DNA from 4 places in the Kosakonia sp. SMBL-WEM22 genome. Region 1 is predicted to be linked to each of the others. Evidence: predicted binding sites of a transcription regulator. Region 1 holds the regulator's gene; each other region holds the start of a gene.
The links. The regulator PurR, encoded in region 1, represses purine synthesis genes. The targets are predictions, from matches to a motif close to CANGCAAACGTTTGCNTG.

Region 2: pyrC (dihydroorotase) is a predicted target of PurR. The motif match lies at 5,370-5,387, and genes of this name have one in related genera.
Region 3: rbsD (D-ribose pyranase) is a predicted target of PurR. The motif match lies at 4,170-4,187, and genes of this name have one in related genera.
Region 4: glyA (serine hydroxymethyltransferase) is a predicted target of PurR. The motif match lies at 2,105-2,122, and genes of this name have one in related genera.

The regions. Positions count from the first base shown of each region.
Region 1 covers NZ_CP051488.1:2,209,924-2,217,357, reverse strand. Annotated here, with positions in the region: gene rnt (ribonuclease T) at 1-533, shown strand, start outside; gene HF650_RS10505 (omptin family outer membrane protease) at 564-1,502, opposite strand; gene HF650_RS10500 (Grx4 family monothiol glutaredoxin) at 1,731-2,075, opposite strand; gene HF650_RS10495 (C40 family peptidase) at 2,409-3,245, shown strand; gene HF650_RS10490 (MFS transporter) at 3,290-4,459, opposite strand; gene HF650_RS10485 (YnhF family membrane protein) at 4,626-4,715, opposite strand; gene purR (HTH-type transcriptional repressor PurR) at 5,013-6,038, shown strand; gene punR (DNA-binding transcriptional activator PunR) at 6,057-6,968, opposite strand; gene punC (purine nucleoside transporter PunC) at 7,081-7,434, shown strand, end outside.
Region 2 covers NZ_CP051488.1:1,946,754-1,954,187, forward strand. Annotated here, with positions in the region: gene HF650_RS09160 (rhodanese-related sulfurtransferase) at 1-600, shown strand, start outside; gene HF650_RS09165 (YceI family protein) at 642-1,217, opposite strand; gene HF650_RS09170 (cytochrome b) at 1,220-1,786, opposite strand; gene solA (N-methyl-L-tryptophan oxidase) at 2,184-3,302, opposite strand; gene bssS (biofilm formation regulator BssS) at 3,419-3,673, opposite strand; gene dinI (DNA damage-inducible protein I) at 3,952-4,197, opposite strand; gene pyrC (dihydroorotase) at 4,273-5,316, opposite strand; gene HF650_RS09195 (lipoprotein) at 5,431-5,991, opposite strand; gene grxB (glutaredoxin 2) at 6,113-6,760, opposite strand; gene mdtH (multidrug efflux MFS transporter MdtH) at 6,826-7,434, opposite strand, start outside.
Region 3 covers NZ_CP051488.1:4,992,762-5,000,195, reverse strand. Annotated here, with positions in the region: gene viaA (ATPase RavA stimulator ViaA) at 1-415, opposite strand, end outside; gene ravA (ATPase RavA) at 412-1,905, opposite strand; gene kup (low affinity potassium transporter Kup) at 2,129-3,997, shown strand; gene rbsD (D-ribose pyranase) at 4,201-4,620, shown strand; gene rbsA (ribose ABC transporter ATP-binding protein RbsA) at 4,628-6,133, shown strand; gene rbsC (ribose ABC transporter permease) at 6,139-7,104, shown strand; gene rbsB (ribose ABC transporter substrate-binding protein RbsB) at 7,131-7,434, shown strand, end outside.
Region 4 covers NZ_CP051488.1:3,686,157-3,693,590, reverse strand. Annotated here, with positions in the region: gene glrR (two-component system response regulator GlrR) at 1-276, shown strand, start outside; gene glnB (nitrogen regulatory protein P-II) at 351-689, shown strand; gene hmpA (NO-inducible flavohemoprotein) at 727-1,917, opposite strand; gene glyA (serine hydroxymethyltransferase) at 2,235-3,488, shown strand; gene HF650_RS17670 (3-phenylpropionate MFS transporter) at 3,674-4,828, shown strand; partial or broken gene csiE (stationary phase inducible protein CsiE) at 4,818-6,089, opposite strand; gene HF650_RS17660 (DUF1007 family protein) at 6,228-6,866, shown strand; gene HF650_RS17655 (nickel/cobalt transporter) at 6,857-7,434, shown strand, end outside.

The DNA.
Region 1 (7,434 bases):
TTACGTTAAAAATGGATGAGCAAGGCTGGCTAATGCCTGACAGCACCCTGCACTTTCACGTTGAGCCATTCGAAGGAGCTAATCTGCAGCCGGAAGCGCTGGCATTTAATGGCATCGACCCGACCAACCCGCTGCGCGGCGCGGTGAGCGAATATGATGCCCTGCATGCCATTTTCAAACTGGTGCGCAAAGGGATGAAAGACCAGAACTGCAACCGCGCCATCATGGTGGCGCATAACGCGACATTCGATCATGGTTTTATGATGGCCGCCGCCGAGCGTGCGGCGCTGAAACGTAATCCGTTTCACCCTTTTGTGACTTTTGATACCGCCTCATTAAGCGGGCTGGCGCTCGGTCAGACCGTGCTCTCTAAAGCCTGTGCGGCCGCCGGAATCGCTTTTGACGCTACGCAGGCACATTCGGCGTTGTATGACACGGAGCAGACCGCACAGCTGTTTTGTGAAATCGTTAACCGCTGGAAGCGGCTTGGCGGCTGGCCGTTGCCGACGCCAGAAGTCGATTCAGAAGCCTGAAAAAAAACCGGTCTGTTGACCGGTTTTTTATTAAAAGTGGTAGACCAGTCCGGCGGTGGTGAGCAGCGCGGAGTGTTCTATCCCGGCGCTATCCTTGAAAGCGGCACGCGCATAGGTACCCTCCTGAGAGAAGGTGGCGGTATTGGTCCCTTTTTTGTTTAACGTCCGGTCCCATGTGCTTTCCAGATAGAGCTTTACCTGCTGCGTGACGTAATAGCCGACGTTAGCCGAAAGGGAAAAACTCTGCTGGTGCCGGGTTGTATCCCGGAAGGTGATGCTGCGTAAGTAGTGCTGGTCTGTCGCCTGCGCACTTACCCAGCGGCTATATTTCAGACTGGTTCCTGCTTCAACATTGCCATAGCGATAATGACCGGTAAGGCCAACATAGGGTACGTTGAAGCGCTGTGAATATCCGAGTACTTTCACATCATCGAAATGGCCAACTTTTTCGCCATTATTACGGCTGAAGGTACCGCCGTGTGCAGAGAAGCTGGAACGGCTTTGCCGATAGCCGCCCATCACGCCAAGCCGCCAGCCAGGCTGGTGAACGAGCCACCCCGTCAGATGGAGATCCCACTGGTTAGCAAAATTGAGCCACGTATGAGGGTGAGAGCTGTGGTCAGTCCATCGGGATTGTGAAGCCTGCTGCCAGTCGTAATCATCCATCTTGCTGCCACTGTGCGCGACGGTTGCCCATCCGGACGCACCGAAAGTGAGCCATGACTGCACCGGCCACTCGATAGAGCCCTGCACCACGACAGCGTGACGATAGCGCCAGTCAAGCTCGCTGAGTTTGCGTCCGCCCTCATCGGTATCGTAGACCCGCTCCTTCGCCGTTCCGCTTAGGGTGCCCAGTGAGATAGTGGTCGTCACATCCTCCTTGCTTACCAGCGGCTGCTGCTGCGCCGTGACTGAAAAAGCAAAGAGAAGCGTCATCGACGCAATTATCTTGTCTATTTTTTTCATCATTCATCCTGAATTAAGGCAATCCTGTTCACAGCTCTTCGTCAGAAAAAGCATGCCTGGGTTTATGAAAATCATTAAAATAGGATAATTAACAATTAGTTACATTAGAAATTCATACAGTAATACCCAATGATTTAGGTTAAGTCAACGCGCCGCGAGCAGGTGACAGGCAATAAAAAAGGGCTCATGTCGAAACATGAGCCCTTTCAAGGCAGAGCCGATAACGCCGGGTTATTCGGCGTCCGGTACGCCTTTATACTTCGCTGCGGCCTCTTTGATCAGCGGCTGCAATTCACCACGCTGATACATCTCGATAATAATATCGCAGCCGCCAACCAGCTCACCCTCAACCCACAGCTGCGGGAAGGTTGGCCAGTTTGCGTATTTTGGCAGTTCGGCACGGATATCCGGGTTTTGCAGGATATCCACATAGGCAAAACGCTCGCCGCATGCAGAGAGCGCCTGAACGGCCTGGGCGGAGAAACCGCAGCTTGGCAGTTTCGGCGAGCCTTTCATGTACAGCAGAATCGGGTTCTCAGCGATCTGGCGCTGAATTTTTTCAAGAGTCTCACTCATTGTCTTTGCTTCCTTCAACTTCTTCTACGGCAGAGATCGGACATTGTAGCGGGTCAGGCTTACTTCGGAAAATAACATTTTATTCACCGCGCGGATTTAAGGTGTTACAGGCACGATAAGGTAAAGGTGATTTGAGCCAACTCGCCATGGTTCAGGCGGCGAAAAATCGGCTTTTAGCGAAACGTTTTGCTCCTTTTTTTGCGCTTGTTAACGAAACGACGCTACAGATGCAAAAACAGTATTAACGTTTGGGCTTTTTATAGATTAGAATCGACGAGTTTTTTAAATCATACGCAAGCATTATAGATGCCTGCCCTAACAGGGGATTGCTCAGTGGCGCGGATACCAAAAGCTTCAATCACGCTCTGTGCTTTGTTGTTCACCACGTTGTCTTTCACGCCATTAGCGAGCGCTTCTGAACAAGCGCCAGCCTCGGCCGTGCAAAAAACACATCTGGCGAAAGCATCCGAACGTAAGAAAAAAAACGGTTCTACCAAAACAGTAAAGAAAAGCAGTGGCACTTCGGCAGAAAAAGCCAGCAGTAAAAAAACCGCAAAAAATAAAACCTCGACCAAAAAGAAAAGCAGCGCTACCCCGCAGAAAACCGCTAAAACTCCCTCGCGTCGTAAAACTTCAGGCTCACTGAAAACAGCATCCGTTACGTTGACTGAGAAGTGTACGCCGCGCAAAGGCCACAAGCCGCACTGTATTAAAGTGAAAAGCAGCCAGACCCGCACGCTGGCTGACGTGCATAAACTGCGCGTGCAAAAAGTGCAAAAAACCGCGATGTCGAAGCTGATGAATCAGCTTGGTAAACCCTACCACTGGGGCGGCTCTTCGCCGAAAACCGGTTTTGATTGCAGTGGGCTTGTTTATTACGCCTACAAAGATCTGGTGAAGTTCCGTATTCCGCGTACCGCCAATGAGATGTATCACCTGCGTGACGCCTCGCCGGTTAACCTGCGCGAGCTGGAGAGCGGCGATCTGGTCTTTTTCCGCACTCAGGGTCGTGGCACGGCCGATCATGTTGGCGTTTATGTTGGTAACGGCAAATTTATCCAGTCACCGCGTAGCGGCCAGGATATTCAGGTTACCTCATTAAGCGAAGATTACTGGCAGCGCCACTATGTTGGTGCGCGCCGCGTTGTGACGCCGAAAACCATTCGCTAATCCCCTCTCCCACCTGCCGCTCTCGCGGCAGGTGTTACTTCGCCTTACTCCGCTGCGGCACAGACGCGCGACGCTGAATTACGCCCGGAGAAGAGCACCAGCAGCAGCCCCAGCCCGGCAATAATCGCCCCCATCACCGGAACAAACGTGTAACCGAGGCCGCCGGAGATCACCGCGCCGCCTGCCGCCGCGCCAAGGGCATTACCCAGGTTAAATGCGCCAATATTGACCGATGACGACAGCCCCGGAGCTTCATGGGCAACGCGCATCACGCGCATCTGCAACGGTGGCACCACCGCGAAGGTTGCCGCGCCCCACACTACCATGGCGATTGCCGCGCCGATCTCGCTGCGTGCCAGCAGCGGGATTGCCAGCATGATCGCAATCAGCAGCAGCAAAAACCCTTTTAGGGTACCGGTTACTGAGCGATCCGCCAGTTTCCCGCCCAGATAGTTACCCATAGAAAAACCAACGCCAATCAGCACCAGCATGGCGGTGACAAACCCCGGCGTGGCGTCGGTCAGCGTGCGCAACACCGGCGAGATGTAGGTGTAAAGAGTGAACATTGCGCCGGCACCGAGCACCGTAGTCAGCAGCGCCGTCAGCACCTGTGGGCGCATCAGCACCGCCAGTTCGTTGCGCACATTGGGTCGCGCGCCCGCACCGCCTTGCGGTAAGGAGAAGAAGAGCGAAACCATGGAGATCACCCCAAGCCCGGCGGTTGCCATAAAGGACATGCGCCAGCCGATGGTTTCCCCAAGCCAGGTGGCGGCGGGCACTCCGCCAATATTGGCGATGGTCAGCCCCATAAACATCGTTGCCACCGCGCTGGCCTGCTTCTCTTTCGCGACAACGCTTGCGGCGACCACCGAGCCAAGCCCGAAGAACGCGCCGTGATTAAGGCTGGTGATAATACGGGCGATCATCAGGGTGGCGTAATCCGGCGCAATGGCGGAGAGCACATTGCCGACGGTGAAAATCGCCATTAAGAAAATCAGCGCATTGCGACGGCCACGATGAGAAAGTAACAGCGTCATCAGCGGCGCGCCCACCATAACGCCGATGGCGTAGGCGCTGATCAGCATCCCCGCCGCTGGAATGGAAACCCCAACGCCCTGCGCAATCACCGGCAGTAATCCCATCGGGGAGAATTCGGTGGTCCCAATCCCAAACGCGCCAATCGCCAGCGCAAGCAGGGGGAAATTTATTTTCATCTTTTGACTCCGAAATGAACATGCGACCCTCAGCCAGGCCGCGAAAAGGCAAAAGTATGACAGCTGTCACAAAAAACAGAAGTGAGCGGGAGGAGAAAAGTTAATTGCGCAACGAGGAACAATGGTGGCGCAAGAATCGAGGGAGAGGGCTCTCCCTCGCATCAGATCAATGCAGTGCAGCGGTCAGCGCGCCGAAAACAATCAGGCTCAGAACGATGACGGTGGTGAAGAGTGAATACTTAAGATCGGTGCTCATCAATTTTTCTCCATTTAATTTCCCCACAAAAAGTGAGCCTGCGCATTTTTGCACAAATTTTCTGAAAAATCTTGCGCGATTTGGCAGCATAAACGTTTTAATACTTCCCCTTTTGCTCAAGATCAGCCAAAATTCGACGCTAAATTTATTAGCGTACCGGCCATTGACTCCCCTCCTGACGTCCAGTGTCGTTTTCCCGGCGTACCGCACTCACTTTGATGAGTTCAGGGTGATTAAAGGCAAACGTTTACCTTGCGAATTATCAGGAGCTTACGATATGGTCTGGAGTAATATCTGATGGCAACGATTAAAGATGTCGCGAAACGAGCAAACGTTTCCACTACAACCGTATCACATGTAATTAACAAAACCCGTTTCGTCGCCGAAGAGACGCGCAACGCCGTCTGGGCGGCAATCAAAGAGCTGCACTATTCGCCAAGCGCCGTCGCCCGCAGCCTAAAAGTGAATCACACCAAATCGATTGGTCTGCTGGCGACCAGCAGTGAAGCGGCCTACTTCGCCGAAATCATCGAAGCGGTTGAGAAGAAGTGTTTCCAGAAGGGCTACACCCTGATCCTCGGCAACGCGTGGAACAGCCAGGAGAAGCAGCGCGCTTACCTGTCGATGATGGCGCAAAAACGTGTCGATGGCCTGCTGGTGATGTGCTCGGAGTACCCGGAAACCGTACTCACCATGCTGGAGGAGTATCGTCATATTCCCATGGTGGTGATGGACTGGGGAGAATCGAAAGCAGACTTCACTGATTCGGTGATTGATAACGCTTTTGAAGGCGGCTATATGGCCGGCCGTTACCTGATTGAGCGCGGGCATCGCGACATCGGCGTGATCCCGGGCCCGCTGGAGCGCAACACTGGCGCAGGTCGTCTGGCCGGTTTTATGAAGGCGATGACCGAGGCGATGATCAACGTGCCCGAGCACTGGATTGTGCAGGGGGACTTTGAGCCGGAATCCGGCTACCGCGCCATGCAGCAGATCCTCGGCCAGTCCTCGCGCCCGACCGCGGTCTTCTGCGGCGGCGACATTATGGCGATGGGCGCGCTCTGCGCCGCCGATGAGATGGGGCTGCGCGTGCCGCAGGATATCTCCGTCATCGGTTATGACAACGTGCGCAACTCACGCTTCTTCACCCCGGCGCTGACGACGATTCATCAGCCGAAAGACTCGCTGGGTGAAACGGCCTTCACCATGCTGCTCGATCGCATTGTGAACAAGCGCGAACAGTCGCAGTCGATTGAAGTGCATCCGCGCCTGGTGGAGCGCCGCTCGGTGGCCGATGGCCCCTTCCGCGACTACCGCCGTTAATCCCTTCCCGCGGGAGCCTTACTCCGGCTCCCGCAGCCACTCTCTATTCAACGTTTCACTGTCGCCCAGATAATCCAGTAGCCAGTTCAGCGCAGGCGACGCCTCGCTTTGTTGCCATGTCAGGCAGCAGGCGGCATCCGGAAACGGGTTTTCCAGCTCAAGCGCCACCCAGTCGCCGCTATCAAGCCGTGGCCGGGCAAAATGGGCTGGCACCATCCCTACACAAAGCCCCGCCGACAGGCACGCTTCCGACGAGGCCCAGTCTGGCACCATCACCCGTTTCTGGTTATCCAGCAGCCAGGTAATACGCTTTGGCAGCGAGCGGGAGGTATCCTCCTGGATCAGCGATGGCCAGTTGCGCAACGTCTCATCGCTTAACGGACCGTTGAGCTGCGCCAGCGGATGCTGACGTGAGACGACACACTTCCAGCTCAGGGTGCCCATATCACGAAAGGCATAGCGGCCACCGACCGGGATCGCCTGCGTGGCCCCAATCGCCAGTTCAACGCGGCCATCGGCGAGCGCATCCCAGACGCCGTTAAACACCTCCTGGTAGACCACCAGCTCGACATCACTGAAGTGGCGATAAAAATCGACAATCATCTGCCGGGTGCGGGCGGGTTTCACAATGTTATCGACAGCAATCGGCAACTGCCCGCGCCAGCCATTGGCGATCTGCTGACACTGCTGGCGGGTGATCACCATTTTTTTGATAACAGATCGCCCCTCCTTTAAAAACCAGACCCCGGCGGGGGTTAATTCTACGTCGCGGTGACGGCGCACAAACAGCGGCACCGCCAGCCACTCCTCCAGCTGACGCACGGTGTAGCTCACCGCTGAGGGCACGCGGTGCAGCTCCTGCGCTGCGCCGCTAAAGCTGCCATTACGCGCTACGGCATCCACCACTTCAAGAGAGTATTCTGACCACATATTTTGCCTGCAAAATTTTTGAAACCAACATGCAAATATTAGCGTTTCACAACCAGGAAAGCACTCCTTACACTTCCCCACCCTGATTACCTGCAATTAAAGAGAAAAGAGAATGCAACCTGGCAAAGGATTTTTAGTCTGGCTCGGGGGGTTAAGCGTGCTGGGCTTTTTAGCCACCGACATGTATCTGCCCGCTTTCAGCGCGATTCAGCAAGATTTAAACACCTCTCCCGCCGTGATCAGCGCCTCGCTGAGCCTCTTCCTGGCCGGATTCGCGGTGGCGCAGCTGCTGTGGGGGCCGCTGTCGGATCGCTATGGTCGCAAGCCAATTCTGCTGACTGGGCTCGCTATTTTCGCCCTCGGCTGCCTCGGAACGATTTGGGTGCGTGACGCTACCTGGCTTCTGGTGCTGCGTTTTGTACAGGCCGTCGGCGTCTGTGCGGCCACCGTTAGCTGGCAGGCGCTG
Region 2 (7,434 bases), 260 kb from region 1:
GTATTTATCGATATGCGCAACCACTACGAATATGAGGTGGGCCACTTCGACGGCGCAATGGAGATCCCGGCCGACACCTTCCGCGAGCAGTTGCCAAAGGCGGTCGAGATGATGCAGGAACACAAAGACAAAAAGATTGTCATGTACTGCACCGGCGGCATTCGCTGCGAGAAAGCGAGTGCCTGGATGAAGCATAACGGCTTCAATAAAGTGTGGCACATTGAAGGCGGCATTATTGAGTACGCCCGCCGCGCCCGCGAGCAGGGTCTGCCGGTGCGCTTTATCGGCAAAAACTTTGTCTTCGACGAGCGGATGGGCGAGCGCATCTCTGACGATGTGATTGCGCACTGCCACCAGTGCGGCACGCCGTGCGATGCCCACACCAACTGCCTGAACGATGGCTGCCACCTGCTCTTTATTCAGTGCCCAAGTTGTGCTGAGAAGTTCGACGGTTGCTGCAGCGAGTTGTGCAAAGAGGAGCGTGCCCTGCCGGAAGAGGAGCAGCGTAAACGCCGCGCCGGACGGGAGAATGGCAATAAGATCTTCAATAAATCGCGTGGCCGCCTGAACACCAAACTGGGCATTCCGGACCCGGAATAATGCAGAAGGAGAGGGGAACCCCTCTCCTTTTTTACGCCTGCTTACTTCTGGCGCACACCTTCAACCGAAATAATCAGCTCAACATCCTGCGATGCCGGACCGAGATCGGTGGTGATGTTAAAGTCTTTCAGCTTGATCTTGCCGGAGGCTTCAAAGCCTGCGCGCACGCCGCCCCACGGGTCATTGCCCTGGCCCATCAGCTTCGCTTCCAGTTCAACCGGCTTGGTGACACCGTTTAAGGTCAGGTTGCCGGTGATATCCAGCTCATCACCATCCTTTTTCACCGACGTTGAGGTGAAGGTCGCTTTCGGGAACTTCGCCACGTTGAGGAACTCAGCGCTGCGCAGGTGTTTGTCACGCTCAGCGTGATTGGTGTCGACGCTGTTGGTGTTGATGGTGACATTCACTTTGTCGGCAGCCGGGTTGGCCTCATCAAAGGTAAAGCTACCGTCGAAGTCCTTAAACGTACCGTATAACCAGCTGTAACCGAGGTGCTGGATACGGAAGTTAACGAAGGCGTGCTGGCCCTCTTTATCGATCTTGTAGTCTGCCGCTACGGCAGAACCGGTGGTGAACAGCAGCGAGGCGAGAGCGAGTCCCGGCAGGATCTTCTTCATACTTATGCTCCAGAGTCAGGTGACGATTTTCCCAGCATCCGCTTGAGAGTGGCGTCTTTATCAATGAAATGGTGTTTAAAGGCGGCGAGGCCGTGCAGCACGGAAAGAACCACTACGCTCCAGGCCAGCCATAGATGGATCGTTCCGGCGAGGTCCGCCTGCGAGCCGGCATCGGCAAGCGTGGCAGGGATCTCAAACAGGCCAAATACGCTAATCGGTTTACCATCGGCGGTGGAGATGAGATAGCCGCTAAAGACGATGCTAAATAACAGCAGGTAGAGAACGATATGGGCAATCACCGCGGCGATGCGCGTGGCGGTGGAGTAGCTTTTCAACGGCGGTGGCGGCGGGGAGATAAAACGCCACAGCAGACGGATGACCAGGCCAAACATCAGCAGAATGCCGATACTTTTATGGATTTCGGGTGCCTGATGATACCAGCCATCGTAATAGCTGAGTGTGACCATCCATAACCCTAAGGCGAACATGCCATACACCACGATGGCGACCAGCCAGTGAAGCGTTACGGAAATAAAACCGTAGCGTGCCGGAGAGTTGCGAAATTGCATAACGGGTCATCACTGTTAACCAAAAGTTAATTTAAAATGGCGTCAGTGAGAAAATATTGCAACTCAAAAATAGCGAATTGGATTGTTATTTTTTCTATAACATAAATTTTGAAAGAGTTGACCGGTTTATATTCAGGCTATTAGAAAGTTTAAACGTTTAAGGCAGGCTGTGCAGTAGGTTAGGTGGTCTGTGGTCAAAGTAAAGCATTCAAAAATATTGTTTGTAAAAGGCGAATAAAGCGCTAAGTGTCAGCTTTTGTAAGCGTTTTAGCGCCGCTAACGTTACGCTGAATTAATTGAAAACAACAACTGAGAATATATGCCACCACATTTTCACGCGGGTGATTACTTTATTCTGCGCAAAGAGAAACGGCCCCGAAATAGGGCCGCCATAAACTTAATCTGTAAAACGAGCGAGGGAGAAGGGTTGTAAATCGAACCCGAGCGTTTTCTGCTGCACGAAGGCGCAGGCGATCTCGCCGAGCACCGGCGCAAATTTAAAGCCGTGACCGCTCAGGCCGGTGACCACCAGCGTGTTCGGTTCGCCTGGCAGGGTGTCGATAATAAAGTCTTCATCGGGTGAGTTGTCATAGGTGCAGGATGCGCCATACAGGCAGCCGCCGATGCCCGGCAGATGCTGGCGTAAAAAGGAGAAGCACTCCGAACCGTCGCCAGCTTCTGTGCCAAACGGCGTGCGCTCGTCGGCCGCGTTAATCACCTGTCCGCCGTTGTGGCGACCAATCTTTAACTCATTCTCATCCGCCGGGAAGCCGTAGTAGTGCTCGCCGTTCGGCATCTCGCCGGTAAAGGCCGGGAAGCTGTTTTTCACGCTGTAACGGCCATCGGCCTGGAACCAGGCAAACACTTTGCGTACCGGTTGAATCGGCAGGTTCGGCAGCAGCGTCTGTGCCCAGGTTCCGGCGCTGACCAGCGCTTTTTTGCCGGAGAAACTCCCTTCCGGAGTCTCAATGGTGACGCCATCCTGATGATGGTGCAGGGCGGTGACCGGGCAGTTGAAGAGCTGCGCGCAGCCTGCCTGTTCAGCCAGCTGGATCCAGCTTTTGATTGCCAGCTCGCTGTGCAGCAGGCCGGAGTCGGCTTCATACAGACCAATATAATCATCAGGAACGCGGATTTCCGGCCAGCGCGCCATCAGCGAGGCGGCATCAAGTTTCTCCAGAGTCAGCTTCCACTGCGCGGCGCTGGCAGCGACATTGGCGAGGAAAGGGGAGGTTGCCGGACCGAAATTAATGACGCCGGCACGCTCAAATACCGCTTCGCCGGTGATGGTATTCAGTTCATCCCATAGCTGCTGGGCACGCAGCACCAGCGGAACATATTTCTCGCCTTCGCCATAAGCGTGGCGGATCAGGCGCGTCTTGCCGTGATGACTGCCTTCATGGTGCGGTGGCATATGTGCATCGGTCATCAGCACCTTTAGCCCGGCACGTGTGGCGTAGTAGCCCGCGGCTGCACCGACGGAGCCGCTGCCAATAATAATCAGGTCGTATGTCATGGTTCTCTCCAGGCAATTGCGTGTTCAGGAGGGTAAATAACCTGGGGGGCTTATACAAGGGCAGAAAAAAGAAAGGCACCGCAAGGGTGCCTGGTATTGAGTAAGTACGGATAGTACTAATGTCGCTGATACTCGTCTTTCTCAAAATCGCCTGATTCAATCTTGGCAATGCCCGCTTCCAGAATCGAGATAAACTGGCGGGCAACATCGGTTGTTAACCATAACGTCTGACCGATTTCAGTCCCTTCCTGAGCGGCTCTGTTCGGGGTCTGGTAGTGCAACCGGAGCATCAGTGCGTCATAGCTGTCTACGGTGCTGATGTCCCATCCGACCAGTGGATGGGTCTGGATGACTTCATTATTCTTTACCATCATAACCCCCTGTTTGGCGTGTTTTAATTAGACAACGACGTTCGAGGTTCAATGCGTGTTTTAATTTGAAGCCTTTTCAGTATATCAACAACCCGACCCCATGATCGGGAAAATAAACACTCTGCAACATCTTTTTTGTAGTCATAGATTTTTCTTAAGGGAGTGGTGAAAAGATAAGCGACTCATTTCACTAATAAAATCAGATGTTACGGTTTTGCTTAAAATTGAAGCAAAAAAAGCCGGGGCGACCCGGCAATAACTTCAACTTCAGAGGGAAATTAATCGGTGATAAACCAATCGTCAGCGCTTTCCCAGGTTTCTTGCAGGATTTCACTAACGCGGTCTTTATCTTCTTTCGCGCCGCCAAGGACGGAGAGGTTATTTGCCGCAGCATAACGGACAGAAATTTTATTTTCGCGATCGGGATAGTGATCATTCAGACGGCGGGATAACTCACCTGCCAGCGCATCGATAGCGCCTGCGGGTAAAGATGTGGTTCTGGCAATCGTCACTTCAATGCGCATAACAGCCCCCTGTGTAAGATACTGTATATTTATACAGTCAATCGAAACGCATTACAACAGGGGGCATAAGAATATTTAGCGTTTTACCTGCCAGCGCACGGTTTCACCGGCGAGGAAGGGCACCAGCGTATCATCCGCCAGCGCAATGGACTCCGGTACTACGTACTCCTCACGTTTTAGTTCGACAAACTCTTCATTCACCGGCAGACCATAGAAGCGCGGCCCGTTAAGCGAGCAGAAGGCTTCAAAGTGCTGTAGCGCATTCATCTCTTCGAACACCGTGGCGTAACTTGCCAGCGCCGTTGGTGCGTTAAAACAGCCGGCACAGCCGCAGCTCGCCTCTTTACGATGGCGGGCATGCGGTGCGGAGTCGGTACCAAGAAAGACGCGGTCGAAGCCGCTGGCGGCCAGTTCACGCAGGGCCTGCTGGTGAATATTACGCTTAAGGATTGGTAAGCAGTAGAGGTGCGGACGCACGCCGCCCACCAGCATATGGTTGCGGTTAAAGAGCAAATGCTGTGGGGTGATGGTCGCGGCCAGCCGCTCATTGCCGTCGCGCACATAGTCAGCGGCGTCTTTGGTGGTGATGTGCTCGAATACCACTTTCAGCTCCGGCAGGCGCTTGCGCAGCGGCTCCATCACCGTCTCAATAAAGCGCGCTTCCCGATCGAAAATATCGATCTCCGCGTGGGTCACTTCGCCATGCACCAGCAGCGGCATGCCGAGCCTCTCCATACGCTCAAGCACAGGCATGATGGCATCAATGCTGGTGACGCCGTGGCTGGAGTTAGTGGTGGCATTTGCCGGATAGAGCTTCGCCGCAGTAAAGACCTTTTCCGCGAAGCCGCGCTCAATCTCATCGGGATCGAGGCTGTCAGTGAGGTAGCAGGTCATCAGCGGTTCGAAGTGCTGACCAGCAGGCACCGCGTCAAGAATGCGCTGGCGGTAGGCGATAGCGGCCTCAACGGTGGTCACAGGGGGAGCCAGGTTCGGCATCACAATGGCGCGGGCGTAGGTTTCGCTGGTCCACGGCACCACGGTTTTCAGCATATCGCCGTCGCGCAAATGGAGATGCCAGTCGTCAGGACGGCGGATTTTCAAAACCTGAGGTTGTGTCATTGGAGGGCTCCGGCTAAGTGAGAAAGGGCTGTTTTTGCCGGAGACCAAGCATAAGGGGAAACGTTTTCGTTTGCATCCTTTTCCTGAAAAAAAGGGCGCCAGGCGCCCAAGGATTCAGTCGGTAAGCGGGATGACAATCTCGCCAGGTTTTACCTCAATACCTTTAGCATATTTCTTCGCCAGTGCTTCGCCTTTGGTACTGTCCTCTTTCAGTACGTAGGCCGGGCGCTGGTTAAAGTAGTTGCGCAGAGACTGGTTCAGGTAGGGCATTACGGTTTGCAGCACGCTCTGCATCTTTTCCGGCGTCACTGTCGCGTCTACCACCTCCATCTCGTTCAAATAGATGGCGCCCTTATCCTTATCAAAGGTCGGCAGCGCTTTCAGCTTCAGCTTAATAACCGCTTTTTGATTGCCGAACAGCGACGTCATATCCAGATTAGCGTCGCCCGTTAAGGTAATTTTATTTGGCTCTTCACGTCCGATGGCGCTGGCAAGATTGTTGAGAACAATATGCGCATCAGCCACGCCCGGCACGCCAATATCTTTGGCAAAGTTATTCCGTTTCTGCAGGGCCTGGTTAATCTCCTGCTCGCTGATTGTGTATTGGGTCAGTTGGTTACAGCCCACCAGTACGCCGCTCAGCATTAATGCTGCGGCCAAAATCATCTTCTTCATGAATTCCTCAACGTGGTCCCGATGCCTCGATCGAGGTGTAGCATGCGCGACGCCCGGCGCAAAGGCCAGCAGAAAATACTTAAAGAAGGGGCGGAAGCCGGACGCTTCCGCCATGAACGGCTTAGATAGCCATGGAAGAGAGGAGGTTAACCTGTGTCTGTTTCGCCATGTTGTCGCGGTAGTCGGCGACGCGGGTTGGCCACGTAATGCCGCTGACAATCGTCAGGTTACGCAGCAGCGGGAAGAGGTGAATATCATCTTCTGACAGCTCTCCGTTGATGGCATTCGGCTGCACGATGAGCTTCTCCAGCGCGCGCAGATCGTCGCTGATATTCTTCACCAGCCCGGCAGAGTGGGCGAGATGATCGGCGAAGTCGCCAATCGCGGCCTCTTTTTTGGCGGTGAAGTAGGCTCGCGCCTGTGGGGTGGAAAACTCGTCAAATGGCGCCTGCGCGAAGCGCGGGATGAGCAGCTTATTGACGTAGCCATTCACCTTACGCAGCCACTCCTCGATCTTCGGGTTGCGGGAGCCGGTCAGCAGCGGTTGACCGTCGAGCTTATCAACGTAGTGAACAATATCGAGGCTTTCGGGCAGGTAGCGGCTGTCATCTTTTTGCAGGATCGGCGCCATCTTCTGACCAATCATTTTGGTCGGCGTCGCTTCGTCATCGCTTTGCAGGACATGGAGTTCAACCGGGAGATTCTTAAGGCCGAAAATCATGCGGGCTTTTACACAGAAAGGGCAGTGATCGTAAATGTAGAGTTTCACGTTTCTCCTCCATACTGGTTTATCCATCACTAATCAGTATGGAAGAGAGGCCGACGCGGCGCAAATCAGGCGCCGGGTTCGAGCATCGGCGGCTGAACGCGACGCGGGGCAAACTGCCACAGCAAAGCAAGGGAGGTGACAAGCCCAATCACGCCGAGCATCATCCACGGCAGCTCCGGCTGGCGGAACGCCTTTCCTGCATCAAACAGCCAGCCGCCGCCGGCATAGCCAAGCGCGCCACCGAAGGCCAGACCTAAGCGGCTAAAGCCCATATAGCTGCCGCGCGCCCGCGCATCGGCGAGTTGCGCACTCAGGGTTTCCCGCGCCGGTTCGGCGATAATCGAGCCGATATAGAAGGTGCAGATAAGTGTAAATAGCTGTTGCAGCGAGCCGACCATGCCCATCGGAAAGAGGCTGAAGGACATCACCACCAGGCCGAACATCAGGCGCTGTTCAAGGCGAAAGCGCTTCTCACTCCAGCGGGCAATCGGGTAGAGCAGCGTCAGCGAGAGACAGGCCTCAATCGCGTACATCCACTTTACCGGCGTCGGCGATCCGGCAACGTCGTTGACCATAATCGGCAGCATCAGCATCACCTGTACCGCCAGCATATAGTAGCCACTCAAGGTTAAGACATAGGTGACGAATTTCTTGTCACGCAGCACACGCGCTAA
Region 3 (7,434 bases), 2.3 Mb from region 1:
GCACCACCAGGCTCAGACGCCAGCGCTGAAGAAAGAGCGTGTGCAGGGCAGGGGTAAAGGCCGGGTTATCGGTCACCATCTGGCGAGCCTGCGCCGCGAAAGGGGATTGCACCCTATCGAGCAGGGCCAGCGTTTGCGGTAGCTGAACGGTAAACTGCGAGGTGGAGAGCAGCTGGCTCTGCTGAAAGGCGAGCACCTCTTCCGCCAGCGTTTTTGGTACTTCCGCCTCTTTAAGGTGCTTTTTTAGCGCTTCGCGCCAGCGCGGCAGATCTTCCGTAATGGCATGCTTGAGCTTGGGAAACTTTTCAAAAAAGATCGCCAGCTGCGGCGAGGCCAGTAAGAGGATAATAAGATCCTCTATCAACGCCTCTTCGCTGATGGTCAGCATTACATTAAGCGTATCGAGAGGGATCATTGACGCGCCTGTTGGATCTGCGCTCTGACATCCTGCAGGCTGGCTTCAATGCGACCCAACCAGTCGCTGGAGATAAACAGACACTTCTGCTGTTCGCTAAAACGGGTGTGCTGCTGGTGCCAGGTGGTGTCCAGCGCCTCCAGCTGCTGCCTGATCTCATCCGGCACGTTCTCTGACGCCGTGCCCGGCAACGCCAGGCGCGAGCTCTGTAAACTGACATCGCGCACCAGCAGGTGCTGGCTGGCATCCACTTCCATATTGAGCGGCTGGGCAAAACCTATCCCGTTAAGCTTGCCGCGGATCTCGCCCCCTTTCGTCAGCCACTGCTCCAGTGCGCTGCGCTCAAGGGTGAGGTGAATAACGTTAAGATCGTGCAGTTTCAGCGGCTGCTGTAGCAGAAGCGTCAGCACCGGCTCGGTCAAATCCGCAGGAAGTTCATAATGGGGGCGACGGCTGAACATGCCGCCCTGGCGCTCCACTCTGAGCGCGGTTTTATCACTTTGCTGCTGCTGAAGTTGCAGGTGTCGCTGGGCTATCGCACTCAGTTGCGTCACCATCGCCTGCTGCTGCCAGGCGTGCCCGGTCATCAAAACATCGAGCTGCTGTTGCAGCAGGCGCAGGCTTTCCGCGTCATGCCACAGGCAATCTTTCAGCAGGATCAGGTCGATAGGCGCCACCGCGTCGCGGCCACTAAAGAGGGCGCTGGCCTGCAACAGGCGAATCGCTTTTTTCCAGCGCCGGTCGGAAACATATGGCGCGTTCGGCAGCGTATCCAGCTGCTGGCGCAGAGTGTAAATCAGCTCAAAAACCGGTTCCGGCAGCGCCACCTGGGAAATGTCATGCTGCCAGCGGATGTACTCTTCATCGGTGATTTGCAACTCCGCCGGCACCGGGTTTTCACTTTCACTCTGCTGGCTAATCAGCATTGAGCGGAAGTTGCTCTTCTCCTGCACTTTGTCGAGCCAGAGACGAATCAGCATGCGGTCGTAGAGCGCTTCGAGGCTGCTGTCCGCTTCCGGTAGTTCGTTAGAGGCCGCCACCAGCAAGCGCATCGGAATATGATCTTCGCTGGCGCCGTTACGAAAACGGCGTTCGTTAATGGCGGTCAGCAGGGTGTTAAGGATCGCCGGGCCTGCTTTCCAGATCTCATCCAGAAAGACGATTTCCGCTTCCGGTAAATAGCCGCTTGTGAGACGCTCATAGCGCCCTTCATCTTTCAGCGCCTGAATGGAAAGGGGGCCAAAGACCTCTTCCGGCGTGGAGAAACGGGTCATTAAATATTCAAAGGCGCGGGCATTTTTGAAGGCGAATTTCAGGCGGCGGGCGATCAGGCTTTTGGCGATGCCCGGCGGACCCAGCAGGAATACGCTTTCGCCGCTCAGGGCGGCCAGCAAACAGAGCCGGATCGCATGGCTGCGCTCAAAGAGGCCTTTCTCCAGCGCGCTGCTGAGGCGGGAAATTCTTTCTGCTAATAGATGTAAGTGAGCCATAATGAATCTGCGTCCTTTCGCCGTGGTTTCCGGCTTGTCAGAGCGATTATAAACGTTCCTGAAAGTGCCTGTAATAGACTGAAGAACGGCTTTGTTTTCATTGAGCCAGATTAATGTGGTTGCATTTAGGGGTACGATTCCGTCGATAATCGTGCATACTGTGCGCTTTTTGTGGGCCAAGGGACTAAGCACACATAATTGCATTCAATCAAAAGATTAGTCTATGAGCACTGATAAGAAACAATCGTTACCCGCGGTCACACTCGCGGCAATTGGGGTTGTCTACGGTGATATTGGTACCAGCCCACTCTATACACTGCGTGAATGTTTGTCTGGCCAGTTCGGCTTCGGCGTTGAGCGCGATGCTGTCTTTGGCTTCCTGTCGCTGATTTTCTGGCTACTGGTTTTTGTCGTCTCGATTAAGTACCTCACCTTTGTGATGCGGGCGGATAACGCCGGTGAAGGTGGGATCCTGACGCTGATGTCGCTGGCCGGGCGTAATACCTCCGCCAGGATGACCTCGGTGCTGGTGATTATGGGCCTGATCGGCGGCAGCTTCTTCTATGGCGAAGTGGTCATTACGCCCGCCATCTCGGTGATGTCGGCCATCGAAGGCCTTGAGATTGTCGCCCCCTCCCTCGATACGTGGATTGTGCCGCTCTCCATCGTGGTGCTGACACTGCTGTTTGCCATTCAAAAACATGGCACCGGGCTAGTGGGCAAACTCTTTGCGCCAATTATGCTGGCGTGGTTTTTGATTCTGGCGGTGCTCGGCGTACGCAGCATTATTGCCAACCCGGAAGTGCTGCAGGCGCTTAACCCGATGTGGGCGGTTAACTTCTTCTTGCAGTACAAAGCCATTTCGTTTGTCGCCCTCGGAGCCGTCGTGCTCTCTATTACCGGCGTGGAAGCGCTCTACGCGGATATGGGCCACTTCGGTAAACTGCCGATCCGCTTGGCGTGGTTTAGCGTGGTGCTGCCCTCGCTGGTGCTGAACTACTTTGGCCAGGGCGCGCTGCTGCTGAAAACCCCCGAAGCGATTAAAAACCCCTTCTTCCTGTTAGCGCCTGAGTGGGCGCTGATCCCGATGCTGATTATCGCCACGCTGGCGACGGTGATTGCCTCGCAGGCGGTCATTTCCGGTGTCTTCTCCCTGACTCGCCAGGCGGTACGCCTTGGTTATCTGGCGCCGATGCGGATTATTCACACCTCGGAGATGGAGTCCGGGCAGATCTATATTCCCTTTATCAACTGGCTGCTCTACTTCGCGGTAGTGCTGGTGATTGTCAGCTTCGAGCACTCCAGCAACCTGGCGGCGGCATACGGTATTGCGGTGACCGGCACCATGGTGCTGACCACCCTGCTCTTTACCACCGTGGCGCGCAAAAACTGGCACTGGAATAAGATTCTGGTTGGCATGCTGCTGCTCTTCTTCCTCTGCATCGATGTGCCGCTCTTCTCGGCGAACCTCGATAAGATTGTCTCCGGCGGCTGGCTGCCATTGAGCCTCGGTCTGGTAATGTTTCTGGTGATGACCACCTGGAAGAGCGAGCGTTTCCGCCTGCTGCGCCGCATGCATGAGCACGGTAACTCACTGGAAGCGATGATCGCTTCGCTGGAGAAGTCGCCGCCGGTACGCGTACCGGGTACAGCGGTTTATATGTCCCGCGCGCTGAACGTTATTCCTTTTGCCATGATGCATAACCTGAAGCACAACAAGGTGCTGCATGAGCGGGTGATCCTGCTGACATTACGCACGGAGGACGCGCCCTATGTGCATAATGTTCGTCGCGTGCAGATTGAGCAGCTGTCGCCCACTTTCTGGCGCGTGGTGGCAAGCTATGGTTGGCGCGAAACGCCGAACGTGGAAGAGGTGTTCCACCGCTGCGGGCTGGAAGGGTTAAGTTGCCGAATGATGGAGACCTCCTTCTTTATGTCCCACGAGTCGCTGATCCTCGGCAAACGCCCGTGGTATCTGCGCCTGCGCGGCAAGCTCTACCTGGTATTGCAGCGCAACGCCCTGCGCGCGCCGGACCAGTTTGAGATCCCACCTAACCGGGTTATCGAACTCGGAACGCAGGTCGAAATCTGACACCTTTCAAACCCCTCCCTAAGAGGGGTTTTTACTATCAATTGCCATCAATTTACCTTAAGAAAGTCGCGCCGTTTTTTTCGTTATCCCGATGAGCGAAACGTTTCGATTTCGATCACACTTCTTCAATCAGGCGATAGTTTTTAGAACAATCTTCGTACTACACTGCCGTCAGCGAAACGTTTCGCTCATGGAGCAAGAATATGAAAAAAGGTTGTGTTCTGAACGCTGATATTTCGTCTGTCATCTCTCGTCTTGGTCATACCGATACGCTGGTGGTATGTGATGCCGGGTTGCCGGTACCGCGCACTACGCAACGCATTGATATGGCGTTAACTCAGGGCGTGCCTTCCTTTATGCAGGTGCTGGAAGTGGTGACCGCAGAAATGCAGGTTGAGGCCGCAATCATCGCGTCGGAGATCAAGCAGTTGAATCCGCAGCTCCACGAAACGTTGCTCACTCACCTTGAGCAGCTGCAGCAACACCAGGGGAATACCATCGAAGTGCGGTACGTTACGCACGAACAATTTAAAAAAGAGACCGCAGGTAGTCAGGCGGTTATTCGCAGCGGGGAGTGCTCCCCGTTTGCGAATATCATTCTCTGTGCCGGCGTCACCTTCTGAGGCGATCATGGACGCATTACTGCAACTTAAAGGCATTGATAAATCCTTTCCCGGCGTCAAAGCCCTCTCCGGCGCGGCGCTAAACGTCTATTCCGGCCGCGTGATGGCGCTGGTCGGTGAAAATGGCGCCGGAAAGTCGACAATGATGAAAGTGCTGACCGGCATCTACAGCCGCGACGCCGGTTCGCTGCTCTGGTTGGGCAAAGAGACCACCTTCAGCGGGCCAAAATCCTCTCAGGAAGCGGGCATCGGCATTATTCACCAGGAGCTGAACCTGATTCCGCAGCTCACCATTGCCGAGAACATCTTTCTTGGCCGCGAGTTTGTTAACCGCTTCGGCAAAATCGACTGGAAAAAGATGTTCGCCGAAGCCAACACGCTGCTGGCCAAACTCAATCTGCGCTTTAAAAGCGATCGCACGGTAGGTGAGCTCTCCATCGGCGATCAGCAGATGGTCGAAATCGCCAAAGTGATGAGCTATGAGTCGCAGGTCATCATTATGGATGAGCCGACCGATGCGCTGACCGATACTGAAACCGAGTCACTGTTTCGCGTGATCCGCGAACTGAAAGCGCAGGGGCGCGGCATCGTCTATATCTCCCACCGCATGAAGGAGATCTTCGAGATTTGCGATGACGTTACCGTGTTTCGCGACGGGCAGTTTATTGCCGAGCGCGAGGTCGCGACGCTGACGGAAGATACGCTGATTGAGATGATGGTCGGCCGCAAACTGGAAGATCAATATCCGCGTCTGGACAAAGCGCCGGGCGAAGTTCGTTTGAAGGTCGATAATCTCTGCGGGCCGGGGGTTGATAACGTCAGCTTTACGCTGCGCAAAGGCGAGATCCTCGGCGTTGCCGGGCTGATGGGGGCCGGGCGTACCGAGCTGATGAAAGTGCTATATGGCGCACTGCCGCGCACCAGCGGCTATGTCACCCTCGACGGTCATGAAGTGATCACCAAAACGCCGCAGGATGGGCTGGCGAACGGCATTGTCTACATCTCCGAAGACCGCAAACGCGACGGGCTGGTGCTCGGCATGTCGGTAAAAGAGAACATGTCTTTGACTGCGCTGCGCTACTTCAGCCGCACGGGCGGCAACCTGAAGCATAAAGAAGAGCAGCAGGCGGTAAGTGATTTTATTCGTCTGTTCAATGTTAAAACGCCATCAATGGAGCAGCAGATTGGTCTGCTCTCCGGCGGTAATCAACAAAAAGTGGCGATTGCGCGCGGTCTGATGACTCGCCCGAAAGTGCTAATCCTCGATGAGCCGACGCGCGGCGTGGATGTCGGAGCGAAGAAAGAGATTTATCAACTTATTAACCAGTTCAAGGCCGATGGCCTGAGCATCATTCTTGTTTCGTCGGAAATGCCGGAAGTGTTAGGTATGAGCGATCGGATCATGGTGATGCATGAAGGGCATCTCGGCGGGGAATTCACGCGCGAGCAGGCCACTCAGGAAGTGTTGATGGCTGCCGCTGTGGGCAAGCTTAATCGTGTGAATCAGGAGTAAGAGAGATGACTACCCAGGCCGTTTCTGGTCGCCGCTATTTCAGCAAAGCGTGGCTGATGGAACAAAAATCGCTGATTGCCCTGCTGGTGCTGATCGCCATCGTTTCGACCATGAGTCCCAACTTTTTTACCGTCAATAACCTGTTGAATATTCTCCAGCAGACCTCCGTGAACGCCATTATGGCGGTGGGCATGACGCTGGTGATCCTGACCTCGGGAATCGATCTGTCCGTCGGTTCTCTGCTGGCGCTCACCGGCGCGGTTGCCGCCTCGCTGGTGGGTATGGAGGTGAATGCGCTGGTGGCGGTGGCGGGTGCGCTGGCGCTGGGCGCGGCGGTCGGTGCTGTGACCGGCACCATCGTCGCTAAAGGCCGCGTTCAGGCGTTTATTGCCACGCTGGTGATGATGCTGCTGCTGCGCGGCGTGACGCTGGTTTACACCAACGGCAGCCCCGCGAATACCGGCTTCACCGCTAACGCCGATATTTTTGGCTGGTTCGGTATCGGTCGCCCGCTCGGTGTGCCAACGCCGGTATGGATCATGGCCGTGGTCTTTATTGCCGCCTGGTATCTGTTACATCATACCCGTCTGGGGCGCTACATCTATGCGCTGGGCGGTAACGAAGCGGCGACGCGCCTCTCCGGTATTAGCGTCGATAAAGTCAAAATTATCGTCTACTCCCTGAGCGGCCTGCTGGCCTCGCTGGCGGGCATTATTGAAGTTGCGCGTCTCTCCTCAGCGCAGCCAACCGCGGGCGCGGGTTATGAGCTGGATGCGATTGCCGCAGTAGTACTGGGCGGTACCAGCCTTGCCGGCGGGAAAGGTCGGATTGTTGGGACATTGATCGGCGCATTGATTCTTGGCTTCCTTAATAATGGCCTGAATTTGTTGAGCGTTTCTTCCTATTACCAGATGATCGTTAAAGCAGTAGTGATTCTGCTGGCGGTGCTGGTAGACAACAAAAAGCAGTAATTCCCTACACAACAGGACTCATGAACATGAACATGAAAAAACTGGCCACTCTGGTTTCTGCTGTTGCCCTGAGCGCCACGGTAAGTGCGAACGCGATGGCGAAAGACTCTATTGCTCTGGTGATCTCCACCCTGAATAACCCCTTCTTCGTCTCGCTGAAGGATGGCGCGCAGAAAGAGGCCGACAAGCTGGGTTATGACCTGGTCGTGCTGGACTCGCAGAACAACCCGGCAAAAGAGCTGGCCAACGTCCAGGATTTAACCGTTCGCGGCACCAAGCTTCTGCTGATCAACCCGACCGATTCCGATGCGGTGGGTAACGCCATTAAGA
Region 4 (7,434 bases), 1.5 Mb from region 1:
CGCCAGCTGGTGAACGTGATTGAGCAGTGCGTGGCGCTCACCTCGTCGCCGGTGATCAGCGATGCGCTGGTCGAGCAGGCGCTGGAAGGGGAGAACACCGCGCTGCCGACCTTTGTTGAAGCGCGTAACCAGTTTGAACTCAACTACCTGCGCAAGCTATTGCAAATCACCAAAGGCAATGTGACGCACGCCGCGCGGATGGCGGGGCGCAACCGCACCGAGTTTTATAAACTGCTCTCGCGCCATGAACTGGATGCCAATGACTTTAAAGAGTAAAGGCGAAATGATTATGGTACTGTGAGCAACCGATTACGATGCAGCAGACTGGCAAGAGCGTGTAAGGAACGACCATGAAAAAGATTGATGCGATTATTAAACCTTTCAAACTGGATGATGTGCGTGAAGCGCTGGCTGAAGTCGGCATCACCGGGATGACGGTAACGGAAGTGAAGGGTTTTGGTCGCCAGAAAGGCCACACCGAACTCTACCGTGGCGCAGAGTATATGGTGGATTTTCTGCCGAAGGTGAAGATTGAGATCGTGGTGGGCGACGACATTGTCGACACCTGTGTCGATACCATTATCCGTACCGCGCAGACCGGTAAAATTGGCGACGGCAAAATCTTCGTCTTTGACGTTGCGCGCGTAGTGCGTATCCGTACCGGCGAAGAAGACGACGCCGCCATCTGATCTTTCGCCCTCACCGCGCACGGTGAGGGCAGCCTGCTTACAGCACCTTGTGCGGCCCAAAACACTCATAGTGAATGCGATCGCTTCCCACACCCAGCGTCACCAACTGCTCTGCTGCGAACTGCATAAATGCCACCGGCCCGCAGAGATAGAACTGCATCTCCCCGTCGCTCAGCCGATCTTTCATCTTTGCAAGCGCCATCAGTCCGGTGCTGTTAAACCGCGCGGCCTGCTCATCCGCTGCGTTTGGCTGGCGATACCAGACATGCTGATAAAAGTGCGCCAGGCTGGCACCCAGCTCGCTTACCTCATCGGTAAAGGCATGCACATCGCCGTTTTCCGCCGCATGGAACCAGTTAACCTGCGCGCGGTGATGGCTGTGCGCCAGATGGTGCAGCATCGCCAGCATCGGCGTCTGGCCCACGCCTGCGGAGATGAGCGATACCGGCGTTTGCGGGCTGACATCAAGGAAAAAATCGCCTGCTGGTGCGGCAAGCCAGAGAATATCGCCAGGCTTCGCTTTATCGTGCAGCCAGTTTGAGACCTGACCGCCCGCTTCACGCTTCACCGCAATTCGGTAGCTTTTGCCGTTCGGCTCGCGGGTGAGAGAGTACTGGCGGATCTCCTGATGGGGAAAACCTTCCGGTTTCAGCCACACGGCAAGGTATTGACCCGGCCGGTAATCGGCGACCGGCTGGCCGTCGACCGGCTCAAACTCAAAACTGGTGATCAGCGCACTGCGCGGCACTCGCTCCACCAGGCGGAACGCACGCGTCCCCTCCCAGCCCCCTTTTTTATCGGCGTGCTCGCGGTAAATCTCCGCTTCACGATTGATAAATACACCCGCCAGCACGCCGTAAGCTTTGCCCCACGCGTCCAGCACCTCTTGCCCCGGCTGGAACATCTCATCAAGGGTTGCCAGCAGATGCTCGCCGACGATGTCATATTGCTGGGGCTGGATCTGGAAGCTGGTGTGCTTCTGGGCAATTTTTTCAACGGCGGGCAGCAGGGCGGAAAGATTGTCGATATTCGCGGCGTAAGCGGCAATGGCGTTAAACAGCGCTTCACGCTGATCGCCATTGCGCTGGTTGCTCATATTGAAGATCTCTTTAAGCTCGGGGTTGTGCTGAAACATCCGTTCGTAGAAGTGAGCGGTCAATTTCGGGCCGGTAGCAGCGAGCAGTGGGAGAGTGGATTTAACGGTAGCGATGGTCTGAGCGTCGAGCATGATGGCATCCTTCTGAACATACATTTTTAAAGTTGTATTTTAAATGCATCTTATAGCCGCTGGCATCAATTTGTAAAGGGCGTAATGAAAGAGGGGTTATCGAATGTGAAGAAGTTGCATCACAAAGCTGAAAAGAAATCCCTTTACGGGGCGAAGGTCGTTATTGCTCAAAGCCTTGTGTGGCGGGCAGCCAATCGTTTGCGCAAAAACCTTTGTCAAGACCTGTTCTCAGAATATTAATCAGTTATACTGTCAGCCGTCCCCGAAATCGGGCCCTCATTGAGAGTTGTTTTTGTTAGCTGAGTCAGGAGATGCGGATGTTAAAGCGTGAAATGAACATTGCCGATTATGATGCCGAATTGTGGCAGGCTATGGAGCAGGAGAAAGTACGTCAGGAAGAGCACATTGAACTGATCGCCTCCGAAAACTACACCAGCCCGCGCGTTATGCAGGCGCAGGGATCTCAGCTGACCAACAAATATGCCGAGGGTTACCCGGGCAAGCGTTATTACGGCGGCTGTGAATATGTCGATATCGTTGAACAGCTGGCAATTGACCGCGCGAAAGAGCTGTTTGGCGCTGATTACGCCAACGTTCAGCCGCACTCTGGCTCACAGGCTAACTTCGCTGTCTACACCACGCTGCTGGAGCCGGGCGATACCGTGCTTGGTATGAACCTGGCGCACGGCGGTCACCTGACTCACGGCTCTCCGGTTAACTTCTCCGGCAAACTCTACAATATCGTTCCTTACGGCATCGATGAAACGGGCCACATTGATTACAACGAACTCAATGAGCAGGCGCAAAAACACAAGCCGAAAATGATCATCGGCGGCTTCTCTGCTTACTCCGGCGTGGTTGACTGGGCCAAAATGCGCGAAATCGCTGACAGCATCGGCGCGTACCTGTTTGTCGATATGGCACACGTTGCCGGTCTGATTGCTGCAGGCGTCTACCCGAACCCGGTTCCGCATGCGCACGTTGTTACTACCACTACCCACAAAACCCTGGCGGGTCCGCGCGGCGGCCTGATCCTGGCGAAGGGCGGCAGCGAAGAGCTGTACAAAAAACTGAACTCTGCCGTCTTCCCTGGTGGCCAGGGCGGCCCGCTGATGCACGTTATCGCCGGTAAAGCGGTGGCGCTGAAAGAGGCGATGGAGCCGGAGTTCAAAACCTATCAGCAACAGGTTGCGAAAAACGCCAAAGCGATGGTGGAAGTGTTCCTTGCACGCGGCTACAACGTCGTTTCCGGCGGTACTGATAACCACCTGTTCCTGCTGGATCTGGTTGATAAAAACCTGACCGGTAAAGAAGCAGATGCTGCGCTGGGCCGTGCCAACATCACGGTGAACAAAAACAGCGTGCCGAACGATCCGAAGAGTCCGTTTGTCACCTCCGGTATCCGTATCGGTAGCCCGGCGGTAACTCGTCGCGGCTTCAAAGAAGCTGAAGTCAAAGAGCTGGCAGGCTGGATGTGCGACGTGCTGGACAGCATCAACGACGAAGCGGTGATTGAGCGCACCAAACAGAAAGTGCTGGATATCTGCGCCCGTTTCCCGGTTTACGCATAAGTTTCCGACATCAAACAAGCCCGCTTCCTGTGAAGCGGGTTTTTTTTGCCTGCTCGCCAGCGATGCATTCCGCCCGGCGCGTTTTAATGTTGCAAAACCTGCGCTTAGGCAAATTTGTTACCTGATTGTTGCTTGCCAGGCCAGGCGTTTGCCGCCAGACTAACGCTTCGATTCAGGAGGAAATCATGGTTCTGCAGTCAACGCGCTGGCTGGCGCTCGCTTATTTCACCTACTTTTTCAGTTACGGCATCTTCTTACCCTTCTGGGGTGTCTGGCTCAAAGGCGTTGGGTTAACCCCGGAAATCATCGGTATGCTGCTTGGTGCTGGTCTCGTTGCCCGTTTTCTCGGTAGCCTGTTGATTGCCCCGCGCGTAAGTGACCCCTCCCGTTTAATCACCGCTCTGCGCGTGCTGGGTCTGGCTACGCTAATCTTTGCGATGGCCTTTTACGCCGGAAGCCATGTCGCCTGGCTGGCGGTGGTGATTGTCGGCTTTAACCTCTTCTTCTCGCCGCTGGTGCCGCTGACGGATGCGCTGGCAGGCACCTGGCAAAAACAGTTTCCAATGGATTATGGCCGCGTCAGGGTGTGGGGATCGATCGCCTTTGTGATTGGCTCAGCGCTGACTGGCAAGCTGGTGAGCCTCTACGATTACCGGGCGATTCTGGTGATGCTGTCGCTGGGCACGGCCTCAATGCTACTCGGCATGCTGCTGCGCCCGACGATCCTGCCGCAGGGTGAAAACCGCCAGCAGGATGGCGCGGGCTGGCCCGCCTGGCGCAGCTTGATTATGCAGAACTGGCGCTTTCTCGCCTGCGTCTCGTTGTTGCAGGGCGCGCACGCGGCCTATTACGGTTTCAGCGCGATCTACTGGCAGTCGGTGGGCTACTCTGCCTCAACGGTAGGCTATTTGTGGTCGCTCGGCGTGGTGGCAGAAGTGGTGATTTTTACGCTCAGCAACCGTCTCTTCCGCCGCTTCAGCGCGCGCGATCTGCTGCTGCTTTCGGCGGTTTGCGGGCTGGTTCGCTGGAGCCTGATGGGCTGGACCACTGCGCTGCCGTGGCTGATTGTCGCGCAGATCCTGCACTGCGGCACCTTCACGGTTTGCCACCTGGCGGCGATGCGTTACATCTCAGCTCGCCAGGGGAGCGAAGTGATTCGACTCCAGGCGGTCTACTCTGCCGTGGCGATGGGGGGAAGTATTGCCCTGATGACGATGATCGCCGGGTTCCTCTTTGAACATCTGCACCAGGGGCTGTTCTTTATTATGGCGTTGCTGGCACTGCCAGCGCTGGTCCTGCGTCCAACGGTCGCCGCGCAGAAGGGGAGCCCTCAAGCATAATGCGAATATGCTCCTGCTGTTGTTCGCTAAGCAGCCCGTCGGTGTGGATCAGCGGCGCGGAGAAGAGCGGCAGGGGCGTGGTGTAAGGGGTGATGATAAGCGTCACATCCTTCGGCGCGCCCTCTTCGCGGAAGCTCTCCAGCGGCAAATAACGAATGGTGAGCGGCAGCAGCGTTAACTCGCGCAGCTGCTGCTCAATCTCCTGCTCTCTGGCGCTGTCATCGCCGGTAATCAGCATCAGCTGCTTCTCATGCAGATCGGTTTCCTGCATCAGCCAGGCCCCGAAAATCACCGCAACCAGTCCCGCCTCCTCATCGCTAAAGCGCAGCCCATACTCCGTTTCCAGCCCCTCCAGCACCGTGCGGGTGGTGCGCATCAGGCGCGGATAGAGCTGATTGATCTCTGCCGGCAGTGTGTTATCAATGCCAATGCCGAACAGGCTGCGATCCAGCGCCTGGGCGAGGTGGATATAGAGCTGATTGGTCAAACCCTGTTCGTCGCTGAAATGCATACCGGAGAGCTGATGGAAGTGGGCAATCATCTGGCTGATGGCCAGGCGCAGGCGGTGATCCTGCTGATGATCGTCATGGCTCGGATCGGGCGTGCGCACCAGCATAAAGAGCAGGGCTAAAAAGAGGTGTTCATTCTCATGAGCCGTTGCAGCGACGCGGCGCTGCCAGTGGCGCACGATATCCTGCGCCACCAGATACTCGGCGCGCATCTGCGCCCACGCTTGCTGAACCGGGTTAAACTCTGGCGAATGGCCGCTATGATGCTGCAACAGGCAGTACTGTAAATAGAGACCCAAAAACTGGCGATCTCGGCTCTCAAACGAGCGTTTCAGGCGGCGCGAGCAGAGGTTGATCAACGCATGCAGATTAATATCGTCATAGAGTGTGCGCGCAATGCCCTGCTGTTTAAGTGCCGTTTTTAATGCGGGCGTAAAGTGTTCAGTTATGAACTCCGGGCAGAGGCGCAGGGCGCGGCGCAGCCAGTGCAGCAGGCATAAGCGCTGATCGAGCGGCGTGCCTTCGATGCGGTAGCCGCCATCGTCGCAGGGTACGATGGAGAGGCGATGGTAAAGTTGAATCTCGCTTTGCGTCTCCGCAATATCCTGCAGGGCCACGGCATCATCGACGCCGTTAATGGCGATGATATTTTCCATGGTGATACCTTGCCCCGGCAGGGAAAGCAGGAGCAGCACCTGGCAGCGACGCTGCGGGCTGGAGAGCACAGATGGTGGGGTCAGCGTCATGGTCATCTGTCAGTGTCCAGTTAGGGTTGGGAAAAAGGGCTATTTGATAAGCGTAGTTAAAGGTATCTTGAGCGACAGCGCAGCCGCCGCATTTTCGACCAGGAATGCCGGGGAGCATCACAGAATTTTTCACGTGAGGAAGAGATGCAATTAGTTAAACAGTGGGTATTGGGGCTTTTTCTCGCACTTTTATCGTTTTCTCTTATGGCGCACCCGCACAGCTTTATCGTGATGAAGACGCAGTTGGTTGGCGAAAACGGTCAATTTACCGGCCTGAAAATGCGCTGGACGATGGATGAGATCACCTCCGCTGACCTACTCTACGACGCCGGTAACGCAAAGCCCGGCGAGGAGATCTGGAAAAAGCTGGCGGCGGAAGTGATGGCAAACGTGCTTGGTCAGCACTACTTCACTGAAGTGTGGCATAACGGGCAGAAGGTGAAGTTCCTCAACCGCCCGACCGAATATGGCCTCGCGCGGGAGGCGGACCAGGCGGTACTGACTTTTATCCTGCCGCTGGCCGAGCCGCAGCCGCTGAAGGGGCAGAAATACACCTTCTCGACCTTCGATCCCACCTATTACGTGGATATGCGCTACGACAAGGAGCGCGATATCACGCTGCCCGCAGCGCTGCAATCGAGCTGTAAAACCACGCTACATACACCGAAACCCGGCGAAGAGGTGCTGAGTTACGCGCAGTCGCTGGATAAGAACGATGCCCCGGAGGAGGATATGGAACTGGGTAAAAAGTTTGCTCAAACGGTGACGCTGCTATGTCAGTAATCAGCCAACAGATAGCGCGCAAACGGCGCCTATTGCAGTGGTGGCCGCTGCTGCTGTTTATGGTGGTTGCCGTGCTCGGAGCACTCTGGCTCTGGCAGGCGTGGCCGCAGGTGGTGATGAGAAGCGCGCTCTGGCAGCGTGAAGTGAATATCCAGATGAGCACGCTGCTGAAGGCGGTGGCTGAAAACCCGACCAAAGCGGGTGGCACGCTGCTGCTGTTCAGCTTTGTCTATGGCGTGCTGCATGCGCTGGGGCCAGGCCACGGCAAAGTGGTGATCACCACCTGGCTTGCAACCCACCCTTCAAAATTAAAACCCGCTATTGGCCTGACGCTGGCGTCCTCTCTGCTCCAGGGGCTGGTGGCGATTTTACTGGTGGTTGTGGTGCTGAGCCTGCTGGCGCTGCCCGCCCGGCAGTTGCACCTCAGCGGCTACTGGCTGGAGAAGGGGAGTTATCTTCTGGTCGGCGTGCTGGGGCTGCTGCTCTGCTGGCGCGCGCTGAAACGCCTGCGTCAGCTGTTGCATACGCCAAAGTTTCGCGCCTTTACGCCACATCATGTGCATCACGA